3 regions of the Shewanella sp. JNE2 genome follow, and region 1 is predicted to be linked to each of the others. Evidence: predicted binding sites of a transcription regulator. Region 1 holds the regulator's gene; each other region holds the start of a gene.

Region 1 (7,443 bases):
AGCGAGCTTGCCCTCCATTGAGGCTTTAATGGCATCGACAGTGGTTTGAGTGGCGACAATTTCTGCATCGGGGAAATTCTTTTTAATCACGGCTAAACCGAAATAAAAGTCAGGATCGCTATGGCTGATATACACCTGAGTCAGTTTTTTACCGCTGGCCTTAATGGTATCAACCAATGTTTGGGCATCGTTATTTTGAAATTGCGCATCGACTAACATCATTTCGTGTTCGCCGCTGATAAAGCTTGATGACACGGCAAAGATGCTATTTTCGCCCGGATTAAAATGGCTCACTTGCAATGGCGCAGCATTGACTGCACTGAGCCCCGCCAGCAGCAAAGTGGCAGCTAGGCTGATGTTAGATGAGGCCTTCAATGTGGCGTTAACTGTGTTGCGTATTGCATAGGTCGATGTGTTCATTTGTGGCTCACTTATATTCAAGATTTAAGTCGTTGATTTGCAGTTGTTGCAAAAGTGAGTAAAGTATAGGTTGCAAAAACCACTAGATAAATGCGTTAAAATGCCCATGTTTGTTGCATCAATCGGACGAATTACCGTGCGTTCTTGAGTCTATAAATGAGTCTTTGAGTGATTGAAAGTGAGTGGAGATAGGTAATGGACAGACTCGAAGCGGCTAAGGTGTTTGTGACTATTGTTGAGCGCGGCAGCATGATCAGCGCCGCTAATGCTTTAGACATGTCACGCTCTATGGTGACCCGTTATTTGAGCGAAATGGAAGACTGGTCTGGTGCTAGGTTGTTGCATCGCTCGACGCGTAGCCTCAGTTTAACGCCTGCGGGTGAGCAAGTGCTGGATTATTGCCATCGGCTGCTCGAACTGGCTAACGAAGTACCGGCGGTCAGTCATGCTGGTGTGACGATCCCGCGGGGATTGCTTCGCATTAGCTGCTCACAATTTATGGCACATCAGATTTTAGCGCCTGTAGTGCGCCAATATTTAGCCAGTTATCCGCAGGCGAGCGTGAATTTCCACGTGAGCAGCCAAACCGTCGATCTGGTTGCTGAGCGAATTGATTTGGCTATTCGTATCACTAATGAGCTTGACCCTAATCTTATCGCGAGGCGCTTGGGTGAATGTGAGTCTGTGGTGTGCGCCGCACCGAGTTATCTTGCCGCGCGCGCCGCCGTGCTGCATCCCGAAGATTTAACTCAGCATAACTGTTTAACCTATTCCTATTTTGGCGATGTGATGTGGCGCTTTTATCAAACCGATGTAGGGGCGAAACAGGTTCAAACGCTGAACTCCGATCCTAAGTTAAACCAAGGGCAGGCGTTTAATGTGCCTGTGAATGGTAATTTTAGCGCCAATGATTCTATGGTGGTGCTTAATGCCACGCTGGCGGGCGAGGGGATTGCGATGCAACCGCTATGGGCGGCGAAACCCTATTTAGACTCGGGTCAGTTAGTGCCTTTATTAACTGAGTTTAAACCTCAGTCCCTCGGTGTGTATGGTGTGTATCAATCCCGCAAACATATGCAGCCCGCCTTAAGAGTGATGATGGATATGCTGGTGGCCTACTTTGCCAGCTTGAATTGAAATAGTGCCAGTTTGAAATAGCGATAAAATTCACGCCCTAAATTGAATGGAATATTGAATGGAATAAAAAGGAGCTTAACCTTTTCGAGTTAAACTCCATTTGTAGGCTTGTAGAACCTAGAACCTAGAACCTAGAACCTAGAACCTTTTATTTAATCATGCGCTTGTATTTCAAGCGGTGTGGCTCAACCACATCGGCGCCATAGGTGTTTTTCAGCCATGCCGAGTATTCTGTGTAGTTACCTTCGTAGAAGTTCACTTGGCCTTCGTCACGATAATCCAGAATGTGGGTCGCGATACGGTCGAGGAACCAACGGTCATGCGAAATCACCATAGCGCAACCTGGGAATTCCAGAATCGCTTCTTCCAATGCGCGCAAGGTTTCAACGTCTAAGTCGTTGGTCGGTTCGTCGAGTAACAAGACGTTACCGCCCGCTTGCAGCAGTTTGGCTAAATGCACGCGGTTACGCTCACCGCCCGATAGTGTGCCGATAATTTTTTGCTGATCCGCACCACGGAAGTTAAAGCGGCCCACATAGGCGCGGCTCGGAATTTCCATGTTGTTGATGCGCATGATGTCTTGGCCACCTGAAATTTCTTGCCAGATAGTGTTCTTATCATTCATCGAATCGCGGAACTGCTCAACCGAGGCCAGTTGTACAGTTTCACCCAGTTCAATCGTGCCGCTGTCAGGCGTTTCAGCGCCCGATAACATGCGGAACAGAGTCGATTTACCCGCACCGTTGGCACCGATAATGCCGACGATAGCGCCCTTAGGTACAGAAAACGACAGATTATCAATAAGGACGCGGTCACCATAGGACTTAGTCAGGTTATTCACTTCAATAACTTTGTCACCTAAACGCGGTCCGGGCGGAATAAACAGCTCGTTGGTTTCGTTGCGTTTTTGGTAATCGTTAGTGTTCAGTTCTTCAAAGCGCGCCATACGGGCTTTGCCCTTAGACTGACGGCCTTTAGCGCCTTGGCGCACCCATTCTAATTCTTTCGCAATGGTTTTTTGACGGGCGCTTTCTGCGGCAGATTCTTGCTTCAGACGGGCGTCTTTTTGCTCAAGCCATGAAGAATAGTTACCTTCCCATGGGATACCTTCACCGCGGTCGAGTTCTAAAATCCAGCCAGCAGCATTGTCGAGGAAGTATCTGTCGTGGGTGATCGCGACCACAGTACCGGCATATTCCTGCAGGAAGTGCTCAAGCCATGCCACGGACTCAGCATCCAAGTGGTTGGTGGGTTCGTCGAGGAGTAGCATTTCTGGCTTTTCAAGCAGCAAGCGACAAATCGCCACGCGGCGACGTTCACCACCCGATAACACTTCGATTTTCTCATCCCAATCTGGCAGACGCAGGGCGTTAGCAGCACGCTCAAGGATATGCTCTAAGTTATGGGCATCTTGGGCTTGAATAATGGCTTCGAGTTCGCCTTGTTCTTTGGCAAGGGCATCGAAGTCTGCATCGGGTTCTGCGTAGGCAGCATAAACTTCGTCTAAGCGTTTTAAGGCGTTTTTGGCTTCAGAAACCGCTTCTTCAATCGCTTCACGCACGGTTTGTGTCGGATCGAGTTTAGGCTCTTGCGGCAGGTAACCAATCTTGAGGCCCGGCATTGGGCGCGCTTCACCTTCAATTTCGGTGTCGATACCCGCCATAATGCGCAGTAGGGTGGATTTACCTGAACCGTTGAGGCCTAATACGCCAATTTTGGCACCGGGGAAAAAGCTTAAAGAAATATCTTTAAGGATCTGCTTCTTAGGTGGAACAACTTTACCCACTCGCAGCATGCTGTAAACAAACTGAGCCATTTTTCTCTATCTTAAGTGACTAATGATGCGGCTAATTCTACTCGATTGCGCGCCGAACTCAACTCGACAATGAGCCAAGTTCAAGCACTATCTGCAGGAATTTCATGTTTCAAATACTGGGATTGTGGTCACGATCCGAGTAGAATACCGCGCAACCCTACCTATAAGAATTGGCAGCTGGAGTAAGCAATGCTGAAAAAAGATATGAATATCGCAGATTATGATCCGGAACTGTTTAACGCAATTCAGAATGAAACTCTGCGTCAAGAAGAGCATATTGAGCTGATTGCTTCTGAAAACTACACCAGTCCACGCGTGATGGAAGCGCAAGGTTCACAGTTAACCAATAAGTACGCTGAAGGCTATCCTGGCAAGCGTTACTACGGTGGTTGTGAGTATGTGGACGTAGTTGAAACCTTAGCGATTGAACGTGCTAAACAACTGTTTGGCGCAACTTACGCTAACGTACAACCTCATTCAGGTTCACAGGCAAACAGCGCTGTTTACATGGCATTGTTAAAACCTGGCGATACCGTACTGGGCATGAACTTAGCTCACGGTGGTCACTTGACCCACGGTTCACCGGTTAACTTCTCTGGCAAACTGTACAACATCATTCCTTACGGTATCGACGAGTCTGGCAAAATCGACTACGACGAGATGGAACGTATTGCCATAGAACATAAGCCTAAGATGATGATCGGCGGTTTCTCTGCCTATTCAGGTATCGTTGATTGGGCAAAAATGCGTGAAATCGCAGATAAAATCGGTGCTTATTTATTTGTAGACATGGCACACGTTGCCGGTCTTATCGCCGCGGGCGTTTATCCAAACCCAGTACCACACGCGCACGTTGTGACGTCAACGACCCATAAAACCTTAGCCGGTCCTCGTGGTGGTGTGATCCTATCTGCTGCCGATGATGAAGAGCTATATAAAAAGCTCAACTCTGCTGTATTCCCTGGTGGTCAAGGTGGTCCATTGATGCACGTTATCGCCGGTAAAGCGGTGGCGTTCAAAGAAGCCCTAGAGCCAGAATTTAAAGTGTACCAACAGCAAGTGGTTAACAATGCTAAAGCTATGGTTGAAGTATTCCTTGAGCGCGGTTACAAAATCGTCTCTGGCGGAACCAGCAACCACTTAATGCTAGTTGACCTGATTGGTCGTGACTTAACGGGTAAAGAAGCCGATGCTGCCTTAGGTAGCGCCAACATTACCGTGAACAAAAATTCAGTGCCAAATGATCCTCGTTCACCCTTTGTGACCTCAGGTGTGCGTATCGGTACGCCAGCCATTACACGCCGCGGCTTTAAAGAAGCGGAAGCAAAACAATTAACTGGCTGGATCTGTGACATTCTCGATGATGCTCACAACCCTGCAGTGATTGAGCGAGTGAAGGGCCAAGTATTGGCACTGTGCGCACGTTTCCCTGTTTACGGTTAATTTGTAAATAGTCTCCTTTTTGTGGTGCTGAGTCTAACCACCATCAGATGGTTAACCTCAGCCCATAAATAGGATAAAATCCCATGGCCGCATCTTGCGGCCATTTTTATTGCTAAAATCTTAGACTTAAATCGAGCAGATTTATGCAAGATTGCACCGTAAAGCTCAGGCTTTATTCCATTGACTGGCAGGAGGCTCAATGCATTGTCCATTTTGCAGCGCGACAGATACTAAAGTCATCGATTCCCGATTAGTGGCAGAAGGCCATCAAGTGCGCCGTCGCCGAGAATGCACCGAATGCCATGAAAGATTTACCACTTTTGAAGGCGCTGAGTTGGTCATGCCTCGAGTGATTAAGCGTGATGGTTCACGCCAACCCTTCGATGAAGAAAAACTCCAAAGTGGAATGTTGCGCGCCGTTGAAAAACGTCCTGTGTCTATGGATGAAATCGAGCAAGCGCTCAGCAAAATCAAGTCCACTCTGCGCGCCACGGGCGAGCGGGAAGTGCCGTCAGAAATGGTGGGTAACTTGATGATGGAACAATTGATGAACCTCGATAAAGTTGCCTATATACGTTTTGCTTCCGTATACCGCGCCTTCGAAGACGTGTCTGAATTTGGCGAAGCCATCGCCAAACTGCAAAAGTAGTTATTCAGCTTTTGTCGCCTTAGAAGGTAGACGTGCAGTTGTCGCAGACGTAAAAAAACAGATTTATAAGACAGGTGAAAGCCGAAACCTTTAACAACAGGGTTGAACATGAGCTTGAACATAACTTGGTCCGCACTCGATATTCAAATGATGAGCCGCGCGATTCAATTGGCACGCAAAGGCTTTTATACCACTCGGCCCAATCCTAGTGTGGGCTGCGTTATCGTTAAAGATAACCAAATCATCGGTGAAGGTTATCATCAAAAAGCGGGTGAACCCCACGCCGAAGTGCATGCGCTACGTATGGCTGGTGAACGCGCCCGCGGCGCAACAGCCTATGTCACCTTAGAACCATGCAGTCATTATGGTCGCACACCGCCCTGCGCCTTGTCGCTGATCAATATTGGCGTTAAACGTGTGGTGGTGGCGGTAGAAGATCCAAATCCGCAAGTGGGGGGGCGCGGTATTCAAATGCTGCGTGACGCCGGCATTGAAGTGGATGTGGGATTACATCGCGATGAAGCCTATGCCTTAAATTTAGGCTTTATGAAGCGGATGGAATCAGGTTTACCCAGAGTTACGGTAAAATTAGCCGCGAGTCTTGATGGAAAAACTGCGCTGTCTAATGGTGTGTCTAAATGGATAACTGGCCCAGAATCCCGCCGTGACGTGCAGCGCTTACGCTTACGTTCCTGCGCGTTGGTCACGGGAATTGAAACCATATTGGCGGACGACCCCTCACTCAATGTGCGTTATCAAGAGCTTGGTAGCTTAAAAGACAGGGTAACCGAGGCGCAATTACTTCAGCCATTAAGAGTCATACTCGACAGTCGCGCCCGTTTGCCGTTATCTGCTGCATGTTTGGCTATTGTATCGCCGATACTCTTGGTCTCGACCGTGGCTTATCCCGCAGAGTTTCAAGCACAATTGCCCTCCCATGTGAGTTGCCTCCTGTTACCTGCAATTGAAGGTCGCGTCTCGCTTCCTGAACTATTAAGCTATTTAGGCCAAAGCTGTAATCACGTGCTGGTGGAAGCGGGGGCAACCTTAGCGGGCGCTTTTTTAGCCGAGGGGCTTGCCGATGAGTTAGTGCTATACCAAGCGATGAAAATCCTCGGTGGGCATGGTCGTAATCTGCTGCAACTGCCCGATTATCAAACCATGGCACACATTCCTGCACTCACGTTGGTCGATGAGCGCAAATTAGGGCCTGATACCCGTTTAACCTTGAGCGTTAAGCTTGATACTTCTTTATTTAATTAAGTGAGTTGACCATGTTTACTGGGATTATTGAAGCCGTTGGCACCCTTCGCAAACTGGAGCGTAAAGGCGATGATATTCGTCTTACCGTGGTGAGCGGCAAACTGGATTTAACCGATGTGCGTTTAGGCGACAGTATTGCCACCAATGGCGTATGCTTAACGGTTGTGCAGCAACTAGCCGACGGTTATGTGGCTGATGTTTCAGCCGAAACAGTGAGTCTAACCGGGTTTGCCAACTATAAAGTGGGCACTAAAGTGAATCTTGAAAAGGCCGTTACTCCCACCACGCGTTTAGGTGGCCATATGGTCAGCGGCCATGTGGACGGTATCGCAACGGTTGAGCAACGCTTAGTGCGTGGTCAAGCCATCGAGTTTTGGTTAGCCGCACCCGCAGAGCTTGGGCGTTACATAGCCCACAAAGGTTCCATTACCATTGACGGCGTGAGTCTGACGGTGAACGAAGTGGATGGCAGTCGATTCCGCTTGACCATAGTGCCCCATACCGCAGGTGAAACCACCTTAATCGACCTGCAAGCGGGCGATAAGGTGAATATCGAAGTAGATTTAATCGCCCGTTATCTTGAACGCTTAATGAATTATGATGGCAAAGACAGCAAGAGCGGTGGCGTCACCATGGAAATGTTAGCCCGTGCCGGGTTTGTGCGTTAGTGCACTGGCAATCGTTTTGCTAAGAGATAAAATTTCATAACAAGTCA
Region 2 (7,443 bases), 1.6 Mb from region 1:
TCCTATTGATCAACAAATCGAACGGATAAAAGAGCAGATAAAAGCCTTGCAAGAAATGCTAGCAAAGCTTGAAGGTGATAATTCAGAAGCGGCTGAGCAACAACGCAAACTGATCCAAGAGCAAATATTACAGCTTAGTAGTCAAATAGCTGTCTTAATGGATAAGAAGATGCGGGATGCACAGAAATCGGCAGGGTAATAGCTATGTTTAAAAAATAGCGGTTAAGATGTTAACTTTTTAGCGCTTTGACGGGGTTTCAAGTGTGTAGAAGTGAATTAGAACTGGATTAATATTAAATAGGAAAACTAAATAATAAACGCCAAATGCTTAATCCATCACCTGTGCGATAACTTAAGCCAATTCGGTCGATACTGAGTAAATCTGCACCTATAGGCTTAGAAAAAGCAAAGGTCGCACCCAGTTCATAACTCCCCGAAACTACCGTATCCTGTTCACTATCACTACTGAAATTGAGTGCATTAAAATACCAATAACCGAGTACAAATAGTCTGGGTTGAACTTGGATATTTTGCCATTGCCAACGAGGTGAAAGCCCTATATCAATACCAGTTTGTAGTACTGCAAATTGGTCTGTGAGATGACCAACTCGTTCACTATAGCCAGCAAAATGTAATCTCGATACCCAAACACTCTCTTCTCCACCCAGAGTAAAATCATATAAGGTACTTATACCTGTCGCTAAAATTGCCACATTCTCACTGGTATTGAAGTTTGTTCCAAAACCCACATCAAAATAGGCCTCCATACGCGTGTTTTCACTTGCCTGCCAATGGTGCTCAACACCTGGAGTGACCGTCATAGTCCCAACGGATGAAGGAAATTCACCTTCGGTGAGATCTTGGGCTAAATAATCAAAAAAACCAAAGGAGAGAGGCAAGCGTAGCCATGTTTGGCTGTCATTGTCTTTTTGAAAATCGAAGGAAAGCGGAACGCTCACAACCGTAGCATTTTGTTCTGCCGCTCGATAAACCCCTGTGCCAAGGTAGCTACCAAAAGCATATACAGAATTAGGATTACTCTGATTTTCTGCGGCTAAATGATTGTTCGTTGGTGAAGAAGGGATGAAATCTTGCTCTGATAGATAGACCTGCGCCAACGTCACATTAGGAATAAGGCTCCCTAATAGCCACGCCGACACAGGTAAATTTTTTAAGTATAACCGGCTAAAAAAAGGGCTCAATTGACTTAAACCATCCTAGTTTATATGACTTAACCAGTTATTAGCTCAAAACACTTAGTCTTCATCTACAAAATGATATTCGGACATCATATGGCCTAGCTCTGTGGATTTGGTTTTTAAATAGGCTTCGTTATAACGGTTTTTGCCCACTTGCAGAGGAACTCGTTCAACGACTTCTATACCAAACTCTTTCATCGCTTTGACTTTGCGCGGATTATTGGTCATTAAACGTACGTGCTTCACACCAATCTGCTCAAGCATGGGTTTGATCATATCGTACTTACGCATATCCGCAGGAAAACCTAATTGCTCGTTTGCTTCAACCGTATTTGCACCTTTATCTTGTAACTCATAGGCGCGGATCTTATTCAACAAGCCAATGCCACGGCCTTCTTGACGTAAATATAAAATAAAACCGCAACCTGTTTCGGCAATATTTTGCATAGCCGTTTGTAGCTGAAAACCACAGTCACAACGCAGGCTAAATAGCGCATCACCAGTCAAACATTCTGAATGGATACGGCCTAAAACAGGCTCATCAGCACTAAGTGTTCCAAAGGTGAGTGCGACATGCTCTTTGCCTGTTTCTGTATCTTCAAAACCATGCATAGCAAACACACCCCAAGGAGTGGGTAACTTTGACGTCGCGACATATTTTATCGACATGACATAACCTTAACGACAACTCTCATTCCATGAGACGAAGAAACATCCCTAAAAACAAAACTAAGTTAGGCTCTTAAGCAACGAGCACCGTATTTTAAAGTGTATTGGGCAATCCATTCAATCAACTGCAATATAAATCAGGTTTGATTATATCTGATTGCCGACCTGACAATGAGGGAAGTAGCATATCATCGACACTCGAATCTATACTTGTTCTCCCCTATTTACTCGTGCCAGATTTACGTATCTTGAGTCTTAAAACTTCGCAGGAGCGTAACCCGTCACTTCGGTTAATCCCATCTCACGGCCGAGTGCCGTCATTGGGTGAACCACAACCAGACCCTTAACGGACTTTTTCAATTGCCCCATGTCCGCTTGTTCTGCTTTAGTCAACGCTCGATGAAAAGGCAGATGTTTAATATCATCTCCCTGCTTATGCAATAAGCGTGTATGTTGGCCTTTTACACTGCTAATTTGCTTAGTGACTGCAGCGATTTCGCGTTTGAACTGAGCAATAACAGCCTCATCACCTCGTTGTTCAGCCGCAGCAAGTTTACGACGAAATTTATCTAGCTTATCGTTAAGCTGCTGCAGTTCTTGCTTTAAATTCATTCTGTTACCTTAAATTACCTATGTTAGCCACAGTAAAATCTTAGCCTAATTATGCTAGCATCTGTGTCAAGGCTTGGGATTATAACAGCAAGTTGCAGATCCTCGTTACCGCTTTTATAACAAACGTATGATCTGATTACTGCTACCTCGAAATGGTAAACTTGGATCCGCTAAACTTTGTTCAAATTTTCCATCAACCAGTACATCAATGTAAGTAAGCACAGCCTTTTGCTGTTCAGATAGGTCATCAAGTACATAACCTGTCCATAGCCAAATGTCTTTATTCTCACATTCGGCTTTGACCCGTTTAACTAAGGCTAATACCGCCTCAAGATTAGCGGGCAATAAAGGATCGCCCCCGGAAAGTGACAGGCCTCGGCGAACAATGCGCTTATCATTAAGATCCGCAATAATACGATCTTCGATTGCTTTATCAAAAGGATGACCAGATCGCACATCCCAAGTACTTTGATTATAGCAACCACGACACTGGTGCTCACAGCCTGAAACAAATAAGGTTGCCCGGGTTCCCGGACCATTGACCACATCGATGGGATAATATTGGTGATAATTCATGAACTCAGTCCTAGGTTCAACACCTTGAGCCAATTTAGACTAAAACACGCAACGCAGCAGAGTATTCTCGTACTGCGTTCCAAGGTCAGTTTAACAGAAGAATAATGCAAGATGGTTACAAGTGTTTGATCCTACGTTTTACCTCTTCCTGCTTACCATGGTTAAATGGTCTTGCGTCTGGGCTACCTAAATAACCACAAACACGGCGAGTGACTGACACTCTGCTTGGCTCATGGTTACCACATTTCGGACAAGTAAACCCTTTACTTGTACAGCTAAATTCCCCAGTAAAACCACAGTCATAACATTCATCAATAGGCGTATTTGTCCCATAATAAGGTACACGGCTATAACTGTAATCCCAGACATTTTCTAATGCTTCGAGGTTATGCTGCATATTGGGATATTCGCCGTAGCAAATAAACCCACCGCTAGCAATTGCCGGATAGGGCTGTTCAAAATCGATTTTGTCATAAGGGTTTACGTGTTTTTCTACATCTAAATGAAAACTATTAGTGTAATAGCCTTTATCAGTGACGCCTGCCACTACACCATATTGCTTCGCATCCAATTTGCAGAAACGACTACAAAGGCTCTCACTGGGCGTACTATATAAGCTAAAACCATAACCGGTTTCTGCTTTCCAAGCATCAGTCGCAGCCTTGAGATAGGCAACTATCGCAATGGCCTTTTCCCGTAATTCAGTACTATCAAACACATGGGATTGAGTGCCATAGAGCGCATTAATGGTTTCATGTAATCCAATGTAACCTAATGAAATCGATGCTCTACCATTTTTGAAAATTTGCGCAATATCGTCATCAGCACGTAAACGCACACCGCAAGCCCCTTCCATATAAAGAATCGGTGCCACTCGTGCTTTTACGCCATTTAAGCGTTCGATACGTGTATCTAATGCTCTGCGGGCAAGTAATAGGCGTTCATCTAAAATACGGTAAAACTCGGCCTCATTACCATTGGCTTCTAAGGCGATACGAGGCAAGTTAAGACTCACTACACCGAGGTTATTTCGCCCTTCATGGACTAACTCACCATTTTCCTTATAAGTACCCAAAAAGCTACGACAACCCATTGGGGTTTTAAATGATCCCGTCACCTTTTCAACCTGTTCATAGTTGAGAATATCGGGATACATACGCATACTCGCGCATTTGAGTGCCATTTGTTTTACATCGTAATTGCAGTCTCCTGCCTTGTGGTTAATACCATCGCGAATAGCAAACACCAGCTTTGGAAATACGGCGGTTTTACGATTTTTACCGAGACCTGCCATACGCACTTTGAGCATAGATTGCTGAATGAGGCGTGATTCCCAAGAAGTCCCTAAGCCAAACCCAAAGGTGACAAATGGTGTCTGCCCATTGGCCGTGTGTAAAGTATTCACTTCATATTCAAGGGACTGAAAGGCATCATGGCATTCTTTTTCAGTTTGAGCAGTAGCAAATGCTTTGGCATCTTTAATCTGCCAATTCAACGCGACTTGGTAGTGTTTGTCATAACTTTTTGCCACGAAAGGGGCCAACACTTCATCAATGCGATTAATGGTCGTACCGCCATAAATATGGCTCGCGACTTGGGCGATGATCTGCGCAGTGACTGCGGTCGCGGTAGAAATTGACTTTGGAGTTTCAATCTCGGCATTACCCATTTTAAAGCCATGGGTCAGCATCCCCGCCAAATCAATGAGCATGCAGTTAAACATCGGGAAAAATGGCGAGTAATCGAGATCGTGGTAATGGATTTCACCCGCTTCATGGGCTGCCACAACGTCTTTTGGCAGAATATGACTCTTGGCATAATGCTTAGCCACGATGCCAGCCAGTAAATCACGTTGTGTTGGAATAACTTTTGAGTCTTTATTGGCATTTTCATTTAGCAGCGCGGCATTACTCTGTTCAACTAGACCACGGATCTCTAAATTTAATTTACTGGTCGCTTCGCGACAAATATCCCTGTCATGGCGATATTCAATATACACTCGAGCTAATGACTTATAAGGGCCTTCCATTAGCAAGTTTTCTACAGCATCTTGCAAATGATGAATATCAACTTCGGTTAATGAGGCAACACGTTGACTGACACAAGCAGCAACAGTCGCAGCATAGTCTTCATCCTCTATCCCAACCGAGTTTGCAGCGGCCATCACTGCATCTCTTATCCTTGTTTCATCAAAAGGTGTGCGGCAACCATCCCGCTTGATCACGACTGGCATTGTTCAGTTCCTCTCCATCCCGATTAAAATTAACACTACATATAGTGATTAAATAATCCATAAGCACAATATATAGCGTATTAAGCGGTATCAATGCTGAAACTTCCATGATCCAGATCATAGTTTCTAGGATAGAAGAAAAGAACAAATAAGAACTGTAGCAAAGCCCAATGATCTGAGCATCACACCTTGACCTAAGTCATAAAGCAGGCTATTGCACAGAAGTTGATAACATACCGGCTCTGCTCACAGTTATTCACTTTTTAATTAACGTTTTGCTAATGCTAAATAGCTACTTAATTGACCAGATGCAGATTGCTGAGCCCCAAGTGATGACGCTACTTGCATGGTTGATTTAAGCCCTTGCCAAAGTTGTTTTTGCTTGTCGGTCATAGGCGGTTCAGAGTTTATATACTCTGTTAATTGCCCAAATACCTTGGCGGCTTTTTGTGCTAATACTGGTGACTGGGCATCATCCATATTGGACAGCACACTTTTTGCATCGACTAAGGTGTTGATGAGTGAGCTATTAGGTGAATTTTTGGCGAGTGTTTTTAATTCATCATCCAAAAAATCCTGCAGTGATTGTTTGCTTGGCGTCTCCTTACTCGGCACTTTAATACCATTTTGAGATAAACGCTCTACCTGTGAATCGGATAAAATACCGTCCTGTTGTAATCGAGAAACTAATGCGGGAATATCGGCAACGCTGAATTTGCCGTCAGCAAAAAAATCCTTCGACATTGCCTGAATTTTTTGAGCCCGTAGTGCTCGTGGAGATAAGGCAATCTCATCAGAACTTGCTTGGTCGGACTTAGTCACACTCGATTGGGTTTGTGTCGTTTCAGCACTAGCATCCGTTTTGGTTGTACTAGCCTTTTGGCTGTTTACACCATAAGCATCAATGATGCTAGCACTGCTACGATTTAGGTTCAGAGTGTTTAAAATTGAATTCATTGTCAAAACTTTGGCGTCGATAAGTGATTTGCAATTTAAGCAAAAAATAGGCCAAACAATGAGTTGTAAAATAATGTATCAATAATTCATTCTCTATGCTCGTTTCCCCGCCATAATGCCGCTTCAATCAAATGAGCCACTTTCGCGACAGCAGCTTCACCAGCGGCAATCGCCTCACTGGCACGATGAAACTCCATTGTTCCTATCTCGGCCACTTCGGGTACGATACAAATATCGGGAGGATCACCCATTAAACGCGATCGCTTATGCCTTTGCTCCAAAATACCCATTGATTGCGACATCACAGCAATCATGCCCGGATTAGATTTGGTACCAAGGGAAAACTTATCCGTCAAACTACTCACATATTCTCTGCCACGGGCAAATAAATCCATAAATCCCGTATCCTGTCTAGCGGGCAAATCCATTTCTCCTTGAGTGGCCTTATGACTTGTCATATTAACAGGCAAAACCTGTAATCGTCCGGGATGATATCCATTTAAATCAACGGCAATCACAATATCGACCCCCATTGCACGACTCACCGACACAGGAACAGGATTTACCACAGCACCATCCACTAACCAGCGTTCACCTTGTCGAACGGGTGCTAGAATACCGGGCATAGAACAAGAAGCCCTAACCGCTTGGCGTAAATCCCCATGGCGAAACCAAATCTCTTGTCCTGAATATAAATCGGTTGCCACAGCAGCAAACGGACGATTAAGCTCCTCAATCTTCACATCACCAATACGGGATTGCAGAACATCGAAGACTTTATCGCCACCAATCAAGCCCCCTTTTCGCCAACGAATATCCATTAATCCTAAAACATCCCAACTGGAAAAACTTCGCACCCATTCTTCAAGTTCAGGTAAATGGTCATGGGCGTATGCGGCACCAACTAACGCCCCTATAGAACAGCCCGCAACTTTATCAGGCTTAACCCCCATAGCCGCTAGTCCATTTAATACACCAATATGTGCCCACCCTTTTGCCGCTCCACTACCTAAGGCAATACCAATAGTGGGTGACGTTCCCCTTACCATAAAATGCTTCCTCTTTACTGACCGATACACAGAATAACCTAAGTTTCCATCACATCGGCTGTCAATGGTGAAATACACATAATTAAGAGGTTGTAATGTCAATGCAAAATAATGCTACTGAGTGAAACTATCCCACGCTGTTTTTTCT
Region 3 (7,443 bases), 950 kb from region 1:
ATTCGAGCAGTTCTTCGTATTCGGCGATGATCTTATCGTGCTCAAGACCGGTCAAACGGTGTAAACGCAGTTCCAGAATGGCCTGAGCTTGTTGCTCAGTCAGGAAGTATTGACCGTCACGAATACCGTATTGTGGCTCTAACCACTCAGGACGCGCGGCGTCATCGCCCGCTTTTTCCAGCATGCCTTGAACGTGGCCTAATTCCCAACCTTGCTCAACCAATTTCACTTTGGCATCCGCAGGCGTTGGTGAGGCTTTGATCAGTGCAATAATCGGGTCAATGTTAGCCAGTGCAACCGCCAGCGCTTCCAAAATATGGGCACGCTCACGGGCTTTACGCAGTTCGAATACGGTACGACGCGTCACCACTTCACGGCGATGCAGAATAAAGCATTCGAGCATTTCTTTAAGATTAAACAGTTTAGGCTGACCATTGGTCAGGGCCACCATGTTAATCCCGAAAGAACACTGCATTTGCGTTTGAGCATAAAGGTTATTGAGTACAACCTCGCCCACTTCACCGCGCTTAATTTCGATAACGATACGCATACCGTCTTTATCAGACTCGTCGCGTAGACCACTGATCCCTTCAAGCTTTTTATCTTTAACCAGCTCGGCAATCTTCTCGATTAACCGGGCTTTGTTCACTTGATAAGGAATTTCAGTGACGATAATGCGCTCGCGGCCATTATCTTCTGTTTCAATATCCGCCAGAGCACGCATGATCGCGCGGCCACGGCCCGTTTTATAGGCATCAATAATGCCTTTACGGCCATTGATAATCGCCGCAGTGGGAAAATCTGGACCTGGGATATATTCCATCAACTGTTCAATCGACAGTGAAGGTTCTTCAATCAATGCCAAACAGCCCTTGACCACTTCGGTTAGGTTGTGGGGTGGGATGTTGGTTGCCATACCTACCGCAATACCTGACGAACCGTTAATTAACAGGTTAGGTACGCGTGTAGGTAATACGGCTGGAATTTGTTCGGTGCCGTCGTAGTTAGGGACGAAATCCACTGTCTCTTTTTCAAGATCGGCCAGTAATTGGTGCGCTAACTTATCCATACGGATTTCGGTATAACGCATTGCCGCCGCTGAGTCACCGTCGACCGAACCGAAGTTACCTTGGCCGTCTACTAAGGTGTAACGCAGTGAGAATGGCTGGGCCATACGGACGATAGTGTCATAAACAGCAATATCACCATGGGGGTGATATTTACCGATGACGTCACCGACCACACGGGCTGATTTTTTGTAAGGCTTGTTCCAATCGTTCTTCAATTCACTCATGGCAAACAGAACGCGGCGATGAACCGGCTTTAAGCCGTCGCGCACGTCTGGTAATGCACGTCCCACGATAACGCTCATGGCGTAATCAAGGTACGAATTCTTTAGTTCGTCTTCGATATTAATTGGCGAAATAGATGATGCCAGATCAGTCATAAACTGCTCGTTCCCCTGAAAAATAGCCGACAACGTATAATCCGTATCATTGCCTAGCCCAAAAACGTGATTTGGCATTCTAACACAGTTATTTAATGTCGCCAGACCTATCATTATCGAATTGAGAAGGAAGCAACTTAATAGATGAAAACACTATCAATTTAGACTTGTGAACTTGGAAAAAGACAAGGTTTTATGCCAATTTGAGCTCAAACCTTGGTTAATCTGTAAACAGAAAAGGCGACTTAGGGCACAGTGAGTTGCTACAGAGATGAAAATTGTCTAAATTTCACTCAACCACAAGGACTTAGAGCCAGCGAACACTTTGTTTATCAATCATAGTCGTTATAATAGCCGCACAATACAGCCGCTTCAGGTAATCCCATGCAACATAATACCAATGTAGACCCACAGGAAATCGCAAAGTTTGAACGTATGGCCGAGACTTGGTGGGATCTTAACGGCGAATTTAAGCCGCTGCATCTACTAAACCCGCTGCGCTTAAACTATATCGATCAAACCGCTGGCGGTATTTTCGGTAAAAAAGTGCTCGATGTGGGTTGTGGTGGAGGCATTTTATCTGAAAGTATGGCGCGTATCGGTGCCGAGGTTGATGGTCTGGATATGGGTGAAGAACCCTTAGAAGTCGCGCGTCTTCACGCGCTGGAAACCGGTGTAAACATCACTTATGTAAAAAATACGGCCGAAGCCCATAGCCAAGATCATCAAGGCTATTACGATGTGGTAACTTGCATGGAAATGCTCGAGCATGTGCCTAATCCGCAATCGGTCATCAAGGCTTGCTGCGATATGGTAAAACCCGGTGGCTTCGTATTTTTCTCAACCATTAACCGCAATCTAAGATCTTATGTTGAAACGATTTTAGGTGCCGAATACCTGCTAAAAATGCTACCAGTTGGCACCCATGATCATAATAAATTTATCAAACCCTCAGAGCTGATCGAGCTGGTAGATAATACAGATCTTATCTGCAAAGACGCTGTTGGAATAACCTATAACCCACTAACAGGCATTTTTAAGTACACCCCAAGGGTTGATGTCAATTATATGATTGCAACCCAGAAGGTTGATTAACATGAGTTTGTCACAGGTTAAAGCGGTACTGTTTGATCTTGATGGTACGCTTGCCGATACCGCGCCAGATCTTGTGCAGGCACTGAACTTAAGTCTCTGTGACGCGGGGATTGAAGCAAAACCCTTCGAGCTACTACGCAGCGCCGCTTCCCACGGCAGTTTTGCCTTAGTTGATGCCGCGCTCCCCAATGCTGATGAGTCCCTGCGTATTCAGATCCAGCAAGGGCTACTCGCCCACTATCAACGTATTAATGGCGACTATTGTCGATTATTTACCGGTATGGATGTATTGCTCGACTGGCTTGAGCTACAGCAACTGCCATTTGGCGTTATTACCAATAAACCAGCGCGCTTTACTCGTCCGCTGGTTAGAAAACTGAATTTGCACCAGCGGATGCAAGTTGTTATCAGCGGCGATTCAACCCGCTATGCTAAACCCCATACGGCGCCTATGTTACTGGGTGCGCAGCAGCTTAACTGCGCCCCTGAACATATACTGTACTTAGGAGATGCTGAACGAGATTTACTCGCCGCCAAAGCGGCAGGTATGGTCGGCGGTGTGGCATTATGGGGTTATTTAGGGGAAGAAGATAAACCACAAAATTGGCCTGCATTGGCACAATTTAGTTCACCTTTGGCTGTCCATCAGGCTTTAGTTGCAACCCGTTAGTTGAGTGGTTTGATCGAACTGCTGCTTATTTTAGCGATCGCGATCTCAAGTGAGATCGCGCAAAAAGTCGACATGGATCATGTACACTACTCTGAAATAGCACTTCAGGGTTAGCCATTACTAACACAACTGCTTATCCTCAAGATATCCACAAGATACCCCCGAAATTCTAACTTGCAAATAGCGTCAAACCTCACTATCTTGTATCTCAGATTATTTAAAACACCATATCTTGTGTATCGGTAACAATCAGACACACTAAAAACTCCCCACTCAATTGACGCCATTTTAGGAGGTCAGCAGTATTTAAGGGATGTTTGTTGATTGTTTTACAAGGAAACGTACGGTGACTTAGCTCACCTGAATAGATATCAGAACCAAGGCCTCTCTTCAATGAATAGCACTATAACAGTCACAAAACGCTGTGGTGAACGTGAGAATATCGATCTCGAAAAAATACACCGCGTAATTACTTGGGCAGCCAAGGGATTAAAAAACGTTTCTGTTTCTGAAGTTGAACTTCGCTCGCATTTGCAGTTTTACGATGGTATTCCCACCGAAACTATCCACGAAACCATTATCAAAGCGGCAGCGGATTTAATTTCACCCGAATCACCGGACTACCAGTTCCTTGCTGCCCGTTTAGCGGTGTTTCATTTGCGTAAGAAAGCCTTTGGTCAATTCGAACCGCCAGCCTTGTACGATCATGTGACTAAACTCGTTGAACTTGGCAAGTATGATATGCACATTCTGCAGGATTATACCCGCGAAGAACTTGACCTTATGGATACCTATATCGACCACTGGCGCGATATGAATTTCTCCTACGCAGCGGTTAAACAGCTTGAAGGCAAGTATTTAGTTCAAAACCGCGTGACCCACGAGATTTATGAGAGCGCCCAGTTCCTCTATATTCTGGTGGCGGCCTGTTTGTTTGCCCGTTATCCAAAAGAAACACGTCTGAAATACGTGAAAGATTTCTATGATGCGGTATCAACCTTTAAGATATCCTTACCCACGCCTATCATGGCGGGTGTTCGTACGCCAACGCGTCAATTCAGTTCATGCGTATTAATTGAGTGTGGCGATAGCTTAGACTCAATCAACGCGACCGCATCGTCAATCGTGAAGTACGTTAGCCAACGTGCGGGTATCGGCATTAACGCCGGTCGTATTCGTGCATTAGGTAGCCCAATCCGTGGCGGCGAAGCCTTCCACACAGGTTGTTTACCTTTCTATAAGTATTTCCAAACGGCGGTCAAGTCTTGCTCTCAAGGCGGTGTACGTGGCGGTGCTGCAACCCTGTTCTATCCTATTTGGCATTTAGAAGTCGAATCTCTGCTGGTATTGAAAAATAACCGTGGCGTAGAAGACAACCGTATCCGTCATCTTGATTACGGTGTGCAGCTGAACAAAGTCATGTATCAACGTCTGATCAAAGGCGAGAATATTAGTTTATTCAGCCCATCGGATGTACCCGGTTTGTACGATGCCTTCTTTGAGGATCAAGCCGAATTTGAGCGTTTATATCTGCAATATGAGCAAGACAGCAGCATTCGTAAGAAGACCATTAAAGCCGTCGAACTGTTTTCACTGATGATGCAAGAACGCGCTTCGACAGGTCGTATCTATATCCAAAACGTGGATCACTGTAACACTCACAGCCCATTCGATTCAAAAGTTGCGCCGATCAGACAATCTAACCTCTGTCTTGAAATCGCACTGCCAACTAAGCCATTAAATAACATTGATGATCCTAATGGCGAAATCGCCCTTTGCACTTTGTCAGCCTTAAACCTCGGAGCGATTAAGGAACTTTCAGAACTTGAGCCCTTGGCCGACTTAGCAGTACGAGCACTGGATAACCTATTGGATTATCAAGATTATCCAATAAAAGCGGCACAAATTGCATCAATGAACCGCCGCACACTCGGTATAGGTGTAATTAACTTCGCGAACTACTTAGCCAAAAATGGCATGAAGTATTCCGATGGCAGTGCAAACAATCTGACTCATCGAACCTTTGAAGCCATTCAGTTCTACTTACTGAAAGCCTCTATGAACTTGGCGAAAGAGCAAGGTGCTTGTCCGTTATTTAACGAAACCACCTACTCCCAAGGTATTTTGCCAATTGATACTTACAAACGTGACTTAGATAAGATTTGTAATGAGCCGTTACATTTAGACTGGGAATCACTGCGCAGCGATATTAAGCAGTACGGTTTACGTAACTCAACATTGTCTGCCTTGATGCCGTCTGAAACATCATCACAAATTTCAAATGCGACGAACGGTATCGAGCCACCACGTGGACTTATCAGCGTAAAAGCCAGTAAAGACGGTCAACTCAAGCAAGTAGTGCCTGATTTTGACATCCTAAAAGATAACTATGAATTGCTATGGAAAATGCCAAGCAACGACGGTTACTTGCAGTTAGTGGGCATTATGCAGAAGTTTGTTGATCAAGCGATTTCGGCCAACACCAACTACGATCCTTCACGTTTCGAAGGCCGTAAAGTGCCAATGCAGACGCTACTGAAAGATTTGCTCAATGCCTATAAGTTGGGTGTAAAAACCTTGTACTACCATAACACTCGCGATGGTGCATCGGATCAACACGATGACATCACCAACCTAGAGAAAGAAGATGATGGATGTGCAGGCGGTGCCTGTAAAATCTAGTCTTTTACGTTAACGGTTTTGCAGGGGTCCCTTTGGGATCCCTGCCCATTGGAAAAATAGCAACATGGCCTACTCTACCTTCTGTCAAACACCTAACGATGCTACCCGCGAACCTATGTTTTTAGGTCAATCGGTCAATGTGGCACGCTATGATCAACAAAAATATGAAGTGTTCGAAAAACTGATAGAAAAGCAGTTATCTTTCTTTTGGCGCCCCGAAGAAGTTGATGTCAGTCGCGATAAAATTGATTACAACGATCTGCCCGATCATGAAAAGCATATTTTTATTTCAAACTTGAAATACCAGACGCTGCTCGATTCTATTCAAGGGCGTTCACCTAATGTCGCATTTTTACCCTTAGTATCATTGCCTGAGTTGGAAACGTGGATCGAGACTTGGTCTTTTTCTGAAACAATTCACTCACGCTCTTATACCCATATTATCCGCAATATCGTCAACGATCCCTCGGTGATTTTTGACGATATCGTTGTGAATAAAGAAATTTTACGCCGCGCAACGGACATTGCCGAATACTACGACCACTTGATTAAACTGACGCAAGTATTCAACCTATTTGGTGCTGGCACCCATCTTATTGATGGCGAAGAATTAGTCGTAAATACCCGTACACTGAAAAAAGCACTCTATTTGTGCATGATGTCTGTGAACGCCCTCGAAGCCATTCGTTTCTACGTGAGTTTTGCCTGTTCCTTTGCCTTTGCTGAACGTAAGCTAATGGAAGGTAACGCAAAAATCATTCGCTTAATTGCCCGTGATGAAGCCTTACACTTAAACAGTACTCAGCATATTTTAAACATTATGCAGGGCGGTAAAGACGATCCTGAAATGGGCGAAATTGCGGCGCAGTGCCAACAGGAAGCCTACGATCTGTTCTTAAAAGCCGCCGAGCAAGAAAAAGAATGGGCAAAATACCTGTTCAAAGATGGCTCTATGATTGGCTTGAATGAGCAAATTCTTTGTCAATATGTTGAATTTATCACCAATCAACGCATGAAGTCCGTCAATCTGCCACAACCTTATCCAGAAAGTACCAACCCATTGCCTTGGATGAAAAATTGGCTAGAAAGTGATGCAGTACAAGTTGCCCCCCAAGAAGTAGAAGTGTCTTCTTATCTTGTCGGGCAAATTGACTCGGCGGTGGATGGTGATGAATTCCTCGACTTCGATCTCTAGGTAGACCTACAGTGGCAAAACCAAGGCACTTCAGCCCCAATTTAGCCAAAAGCCCCTTTGCGAAGGCGCCCATAGTGCGCCTTCAGGGCCAACCTGTGCTGCTCTTTACCGAGCAACAGGGGTCTTTGTTGCAAGCACTCGAAGCGAAGAACATCAAGATGTTCTCTGAATGCCGAAGCGGTTTCTGTGGTGCCTGCAAGACGAGGATTATCAGCGGTAAAGTCAGCTATTTAAGCGAGCCCTTAGCCGAGCTGAATAACGACGAATGCCTACCCTGCTGCTGTATACCTTCGGAGGATTTAGAACTCGATTTATCCCCCGAAGGGGCGACTGTTGTCACCTACGCAGCCAATG

Evidence for each region. The regulator NrdR, encoded in region 1, represses ribonucleotide reductase genes. The targets are predictions, from matches to a motif close to AAACACNANATNTNGTGTTT.
Region 2: a site for NrdR is predicted at 5,320-5,339, ahead of nrdD (anaerobic ribonucleoside-triphosphate reductase). Genes of this name have one in related genera too.
Region 3: a site for NrdR is predicted at 3,433-3,452, ahead of nrdA (class 1a ribonucleoside-diphosphate reductase subunit alpha). Genes of this name have one in related genera too.

What each region holds. Positions count from the first base shown of each region.
Region 1 covers NZ_CP096169.1:3,254,646-3,262,088, reverse strand. Annotated here, with positions in the region: gene MZ182_RS14615 (MBL fold metallo-hydrolase) at 1-420, opposite strand, end outside; gene MZ182_RS14610 (LysR family transcriptional regulator) at 616-1,557, shown strand; gene ettA (energy-dependent translational throttle protein EttA) at 1,706-3,373, opposite strand; gene glyA (serine hydroxymethyltransferase) at 3,563-4,816, shown strand; gene nrdR (transcriptional regulator NrdR) at 5,016-5,465, shown strand; gene ribD (bifunctional diaminohydroxyphosphoribosylaminopyrimidine deaminase/5-amino-6-(5-phosphoribosylamino)uracil reductase RibD) at 5,574-6,728, shown strand; gene MZ182_RS14585 (riboflavin synthase) at 6,740-7,396, shown strand.
Region 2 covers NZ_CP096169.1:1,698,113-1,705,555, reverse strand. Annotated here, with positions in the region: gene MZ182_RS07590 (FlxA-like family protein) at 1-199, shown strand, start outside; gene MZ182_RS07585 (hypothetical protein) at 294-1,124, opposite strand; gene ribA (GTP cyclohydrolase II) at 1,257-1,868, opposite strand; gene MZ182_RS07575 (YibL family ribosome-associated protein) at 2,124-2,480, opposite strand; gene nrdG (anaerobic ribonucleoside-triphosphate reductase-activating protein) at 2,595-3,056, opposite strand; gene nrdD (anaerobic ribonucleoside-triphosphate reductase) at 3,172-5,289, opposite strand; gene MZ182_RS07560 (hypothetical protein) at 5,557-6,246, opposite strand; gene rssA (patatin-like phospholipase RssA) at 6,333-7,295, opposite strand.
Region 3 covers NZ_CP096169.1:2,302,015-2,309,457, forward strand. Annotated here, with positions in the region: gene gyrA (DNA gyrase subunit A) at 1-1,447, opposite strand, end outside; gene ubiG (bifunctional 2-polyprenyl-6-hydroxyphenol methylase/3-demethylubiquinol 3-O-methyltransferase UbiG) at 1,832-2,542, shown strand; gene MZ182_RS10380 (HAD family hydrolase) at 2,544-3,212, shown strand; gene nrdA (class 1a ribonucleoside-diphosphate reductase subunit alpha) at 3,606-5,894, shown strand; gene nrdB (class Ia ribonucleoside-diphosphate reductase subunit beta) at 5,959-7,089, shown strand; gene yfaE (class I ribonucleotide reductase maintenance protein YfaE) at 7,101-7,443, shown strand, end outside.